One region of the Lysinibacillus sp. OL1 genome, then DNA from elsewhere that is predicted to be linked to it. Evidence: predicted binding sites of a transcription regulator. Region 1 holds the regulator's gene; the other holds the start of a gene.
What was found. The regulator CtsR, encoded in region 1, represses protease genes until heat stress. The targets are predictions, from matches to a motif close to ATGGTCAATAAAGGTCAAACA.
Positions count from the first base shown of each region.

Region 2: the regulator CtsR is predicted to act here: its motif matches at 1,705-1,725, upstream of EW028_RS19975 (ATP-dependent Clp protease ATP-binding subunit).

Region 1 covers NZ_SJDS01000010.1:139,639-143,069, forward strand. The annotation lists gene EW028_RS17625 (class I SAM-dependent methyltransferase) at 1-514, opposite strand, end outside; gene EW028_RS17630 (DUF4870 domain-containing protein) at 640-945, shown strand; gene EW028_RS17635 (CtsR family transcriptional regulator) at 1,213-1,683, shown strand; gene EW028_RS17640 (UvrB/UvrC motif-containing protein) at 1,697-2,239, shown strand; gene mcsB (protein-arginine kinase McsB) at 2,236-3,345, shown strand; gene EW028_RS17650 (ATP-dependent Clp protease ATP-binding subunit) at 3,335-3,431, shown strand, end outside.
Region 2 covers NZ_SJDS01000013.1:72,223-75,653, forward strand. The annotation lists gene EW028_RS19975 (ATP-dependent Clp protease ATP-binding subunit) at 1-1,642, opposite strand, end outside; gene EW028_RS19980 (Crp/Fnr family transcriptional regulator) at 1,909-2,595, shown strand; gene EW028_RS19985 (metal-sulfur cluster assembly factor) at 2,656-2,964, opposite strand; gene EW028_RS19990 (prolyl oligopeptidase family serine peptidase) at 3,018-3,431, opposite strand, start outside.

The DNA of each region.
Region 1 (3,431 bases):
TAGTATGCTGTAGCCAATAAGAACGCCATAAATCAAATTGTAGTTCTGTTTCTAAAGAGCCTAGCTGACCATATTTTGAAACAAGGACAAATGGTGCTCCAGGTTTCAAATGTCTTGCTATTTCTGTTATTGTTTCGAGCTTTTCTTTATAATCATGAATAAAATGCAAGACGAGAACACAACTTGCCGCATCATACTGAGTAGAAGGCAGCGAAGCATCAAGTATTGTAGCCTGATGGAATGACATATCATTAGGAAGAGTGAGTAAACGCTCTTTAGCTATAGTAAGCATGGATTCTGATGGATCAATGCCAGTGAATGACCAGTGAGGTCTTCCTTCTGCAAGCTGTATAATTTCATTGCCACTTCCTGCTCCCACGACTAGCATGTTAGCATTTTCTGATAGCCTAGAATGATAAAAAGTTTGTATTAAACGTAGCATGGCATCATAACTAGGCAATGTACGGCGAATACCCTTTTCATATTCATTTGCTAATGTGTTGTTAAATTCCAACGCTCCTCACAGCCTTTCAAAAAAATTTTAAAAAATCTTTCTTAATGTGAAACTATTGCGGGTATAGTTCCGTAAATAGTAGTACATAAAACATAGAATAAAGTTCAAAGAAAGGGTTGATATAGATGGAGACTAAATGGTCTAAAGTAATCATACACGCAAGTGCATTTTTTGCGCCATGGTTAGTGCCCATTATTTTCTTTTTAATTAGTTCGGATGAGGAAGTAAAGGCAATTTCTATTCAAGCACTGCTATTCCAAATTGTCATGGGTGTTTTAATTGCTATCTCTGTTGGTTTAAGCTTTGTCCTTATTGGCTTACCATTTTTAATCATTTTCGGCATTATGGTATTTGTGGTACCGATCATCGGTATCGTAAAAGCATTGTCTGATGAACCTTGGCGTTATCCAATTGTTGGTCGCTGGGTATAATTTTCATAGACGCAAGTATATGCTAGTTGCATATGCTTGCGTTTTTTCTATGACGAATAAGGGTACATTAGGTGTATAAGGAAATTATTAAACCGTAAACAAATAATCGAAAAAGGGCTCTTTTCGGCTCTTAAAAAGCCTTTTTCAAGACTTTCCACTTTTCTATGGGCGAAATCATTGCAATTTTTTTCAAGCGTTTTGTATAATATACTCAAAGAAAGTCAAAGATAGTCAAAGTCAGTGAAGCAAGCGAGGTGTATTCCTAAAATGCGTAATATATCAGACATCATAGAGGGTTACTTAAAGCAAGTACTTGAATTAGGTGGAGAAGGGCATATTGAAATTAAACGTAGTGAAATCGCTGATAAATTTCAATGTGTACCATCACAAATAAATTATGTTATTAATACAAGATTTACTGCCGAGCGGGGTTACCTTGTTGAGAGCAAACGTGGTGGTGGTGGATACATTCGAATTTTACGTGTCCGCGCGAATTCACAGATTGATTTAATCGACGATGTTCTCAGGCAAATTGAAGGTGGGGCATCACAAACAATGGCAGAAGATTTGGTTTATCGACTCATTGATGAGCAGGTAATTTCCAAGCGAGAAGCGAAATTAATGTTAGCAGCAATTGATCGCTCCACGATCGACTTGCATCTCCCATTAAGAGATGTCATTCGATCAAAAATATTGCGAGCAATGCTGACAACAATAAAATACGAACAACAAAAATAGTGAGGTGATGGAAATGATATGCGAACATTGTAAACAACGTAATGCGACAGTTACAGTAACACAAGTTCAAAGTGGGCAAAAAGTAGAGCATCATTATTGTGACGTCTGCGCCTCACAATTCCATCCATTTCATGCAGAGTTTAAACAAGAGCCAGTATCTATTCAACAGTTATTGTCTAACTGGTTTGGCTCTCCTACATGGCAAAAGGTGGGGGAAAAACAACAGGTACAACCACAACAGCAAACATGCCCACAATGTGGATTTTCGTATAAGCAATTTTTAAAAGAAGGAAAATTCGGGTGCCCAAGCTGTTATGACACATTTGGAGATCATTTGCCAAAGCTTTTTAATCGTATTCAGGCAGGTCCACAACACATTGGAAAAATGCCTGGTGCTCGCAGTAATGTGTATGTTATTAAAAAGCAAATAGAAGATATCCGCAAGCGTATGAAATCCGCCGTAGATGAAGAACAGTTTGAAGAAGCGGCGAAGCTACGTGATGAAGTCAAAGAGCTAGAGAAGCATCTACAATTTGAAGGTGGTGATGTGACATGATGATTGAATCGTTTTTAGAGCGTGCGACACCAACTTGGATGCATATCAAAGATGATTACTCAGATATCGTCATTAGTACACGGATCCGCCTTGCACGAAATTTAGATGGCTATCGTTTTCCATTAGCGTTTTCAGAAAATGAGGCACTGCAAGTGGAACAGGCCGTTACACATGCAATCAGCGATAGCCCAACTCTTCAAAATGATTATGCTTATTTTGCTATAAAGGATTTAACCCCTTTACAGCGTCAAATTCTTGTAGAAAAGCATTTGATTAGCCCGCAACTGGCTAAAAAAGAGCAAGTGGGCTCTATACTACTCTCTGAAGACGAATCCGTTAGCATTATGGTGAATGAAGAGGATCATTTACGCATTCAATGTATGACAGCAAGTTTTCAACTTCAAAGTGCCTATGAACAAGCAAATAAGATTGATCGTATCCTAGAGAAAGTATTACCGTATGCTTTTCGAGATACTTTTGGTTATTTAACAAGCTGTCCAACGAATATTGGTACGGGTCTACGAGCATCCGTCATGATGCATTTACCCGCCCTTACATTAACTGGGCAAATGAATCAAATTATAAATGCCATGACACGCTTAGGAATGACTGTAAGAGGTATATATGGTGAAGGAAGCGAAAATTTAGGGAATGTTTATCAAGTGTCTAACCAAATTACACTTGGGAAGACAGAGGAAGATATTTTAGCAGATATACAAAGTGTCGCCGAAAAGATTATTCAAAAAGAGCGGCATGCAAGAGGTAAATTAATGGAAAAGGCAGAGCTTGCGCTAGAAGATCGCGTATATCGAGCTTTAGGAACCCTTACACATGCAAGAATTTTAACAAGTGAGGAAGCTGCTACTTGCCTATCTAATGTTCGTTTAGGAGTAGATTTACAATTGATTGATGGTATACAAGCAACGACTTTAAATGAATGTGTTGTTAGTATGCAACCAGGTTTTTTACAGCACTATGCAGGTGAGGCATTACCACCTGCTGAACGGGATCGTGTACGAGCGGAGATGCTTCGTGAGACATTATCTCAAGAACATGCGAATAAGCCTATAAATGGGGAAAAAGGAGAGGATTTATATGATGTTTAATCGTTTTACACAACGCGCGCAAAAAGTATTACAGCTTGCTCAGGAAGAGGCTATTCGTTGGAAGCACGAATCTATCGGTACAGAGC
Region 2 (3,431 bases), on a different contig from region 1:
CTAAAATTTGCAATAAAATGTTCGCCACATCAGGATGAGCTTTTTCAATCTCGTCTAGTAGCACCACAGAATAAGGATTTCGGCGAACTGCTTCCGTTAGTTGTCCACCTTCCTCATAGCCCACATAGCCTGGAGGAGCCCCAACAAGTCGAGACACACTATGTTTCTCCATGTATTCACTCATATCAATCCGAATAAAGTGATCTTCTGAATCAAATAACTGTGCAGCAAGTGCCTTGGTAAGTTCTGTTTTACCTACACCAGTTGGACCTAAAAATAAAAAGCTACCAATAGGTCGGTGTGGATCTTTGATACCTGCACGTGCACGCCATACCGCTTCTGTCACTAATTGAACTGCTGTATCTTGTCCAACCACACGTTCATGTAATGTATCCTTTAAACGTAATAGTTTTTCACGCTCACCCTCTACTAATTTTGTTACAGGGATTCCTGTCCAACGTGAAACAATTGCAGCGATTTCATCTGCTGTTACCTCTTCACGTAAAATACGAGATTCTGCACCGTTCTCTAATTCCTTTTCAAGTACCTGAATGTCTTTTTCAAGTGTTGGAATTTTACCATGACGTAATTCAGCAGCTTTATTTAGATCATATTTACTTTCTGCCTCATCTAGATCACGACGATATTTATCCAATGTTTCACGTTTTTTCTGAATATCGTGTAGTTTTTCTTTTTCTGCTTCCCATTGTTGTCGCATGCCCTTAGATGATTCTTTTAACTTAGTTAATTCTTCGCGTAATTGCTCCAGACGTTTTTTACTTGCCTCGTCCTTTTCCTTACGCAATGCCTGTTCCTCAATTTCAAGCTGCATAATACGACGTGTGACTGCGTCTAATTCCTGTGGCATTGAATCAATTTCTGTACGAATCATTGCACAAGCCTCATCAATTAAATCAATGGCCTTATCAGGTAAAAATCGTTCTGTAATATAGCGATTGGATAGTTCTGCTGCCGCAACAATTGCTCTGTCATGAATACGTACTGCGTGATGTAATTCAAAGCGTTCCTTTAAACCACGTAAAATGGATACCGTATCCTCTATAGATGGCTCACGTACTAGTACTTGCTGGAATCGACGTTCTAAGGCAGGATCCTTTTCAATGTACATACGATATTCGTCTAAGGTAGTAGCACCAATACAGTGTAATTCACCACGTGCTAGCATAGGTTTTAGCATATTTCCTGCATCCATAGCGCCATCTGTTTTTCCTGCACCTACGATCGTATGAATTTCATCAATAAATAGAATGATTTGTCCTTCTGATTCTTTTACTTCTTTTAGCACACCTTTTAAGCGTTCTTCAAATTGTCCACGATAACTTGCACCAGCGATTAACGCACTCATATCTAATTCATATAATACACATTCTTTCAAGCCTTCTGGTACATCACCTTTAACAATACGCTGTGCTAAACCTTCCACAATTGCCGTTTTACCAACTCCTGGTTCACCGATTAATACAGGATTATTTTTCGTTTTACGTGTTAGAATACGAATTACATTTCGAATTTCTTCATCACGCCCGATAACAGGATCCATCTTGCCGTTTTTTACTTCTTCAATTAAATTGCGCCCAAATTGTTCTAATGGTTTTTTATTGTCTGTTTGTTGAAATTGCATAGCTAGCACTCCTTTTTTTCATATTTCTCATTATTTATATACCCATTCTTATTCATTAAAAAAGTTTGACCTTTTTTGACTAACTTTATTTTACATCACTCGACAATGCTTAGCAAAGAAATCGTCCTAAAATTTTTTCACTTATTATGGAAGTTTACGTTATAATAATGGTATGTTTCTATGTTTTAGTATCGAAATCCACTATCCTTTTGTAATAATCGCCATTTATTACAAAAAGAAAGCGATGTGTTGGAGATATGGTTTTAATGGATAATATGTTTGAAAAAATTAAAGAACTTTTTCAAAACCACGGTGTTTTTATCAAAGTGAATAAAGGAAATAAAATTTTTCTAGAGGGTGAACGGGCAAAAGAAATTTATTACATCCAATCAGGTGTTATTTCGATTAGCCAAGAATCCGAGACGGGTAAGGAATTAACCATTCGTATTTGTGGCCCTGACAGCATAATAGGAGAAGGTTCGTTATTTTGTAATCTCGTCTATAATTCAATGACTGCCAAAGTTTTAGAACCCTCTACGTTGTATGTTTTGAGTCGTAAATCTTTGGAGCATTTACTAGAAGAGCAGCCGACAGTTATGGTGGAATACATGAAGTGGCTACAAACAGAAAACTTAAAGCATCAGAGTCGTTTGCGCGATTTAGTGTTAAACGGTAAAAAAGGTGCTCTATTTTCAACGCTCATTCGGCTGTCCAATACGTATGGTAAACCTGTAGAAAATGACTCGATTTTTATTGATTTTCAGCTAACAAATACAGAAATTGCAAATCTGTGTGCGACAAGTCGGGAAATGATTAATCGTATGCTGAATGATTTAAAAAAACATGAGATTATCACTTTTGATAAAGGATTTATTACCATTCATGATTTACAATTTTTAAAAAATGAAATTGCCTGTGAAAATTGTCCATTACAAATATGCCGTATCGATTAGTTTCGTTACAAGCAAAAACCCTGCTTATTGAAAAATAAGCAGGGTTTTAAATAAGCCATTTTAACGTACGCCCAATGCCATTTTGGCATAGCGTGACATTTTATCTTTCGACCAAGGCGGATTCCATACAATATTAACATTTGTACTTTTCACTTCTGGAAGTTCACCTAACGCCGTATTCACTTGATCCACAATGACTGGACCAAGTGGACAGCCCATAGATGTTAGTGTCATCGTAACAGTTGCAACACCTTCATCATCTAATTCCACATCATATACTAAACCTAAGTTGACAATATCAATGCCAAGCTCAGGATCAATTACGTTTTCTAAAGCACCTAACATGCTATCTTTCATATCCTGATCCATTCGTATTTCTCCTTCCATCATAGTGTTAACCTTATCATAGCAGATGCACCCTGTTATGCCAAATGCTGTGCAAGCCATGTTGTAGCTGCTAGCATACCGTCACGTGGTACAGCATGTCCAGCCCTTTTGTTAACCATGAACTTTAAATATTCAGGGTTTGCTTCATAGTATTCCCGTAATGTTTCATAAAATTTATACGTTTCGTGAAAAGGAACTGTTTTATCTAATTCTCCATGCCAAAAGAATACAGGGCGACCCGCGAATTTTTCTGGTGTTAAACTGACATCATATTTAGCAAGGGCTTCATTAATTTTTTCTACGTCTTCCTCTGACATCGGCCAGTTAACTCCGCTTTTAGCAAATTGTTGCAATTGGTATTCACCCAATTTTATAAAACCAGGTGCACCCATGCATATTGCAGCTGTTTGTATCCAATCATAAAGTTTCAGACAGCCTGATGTCACGAT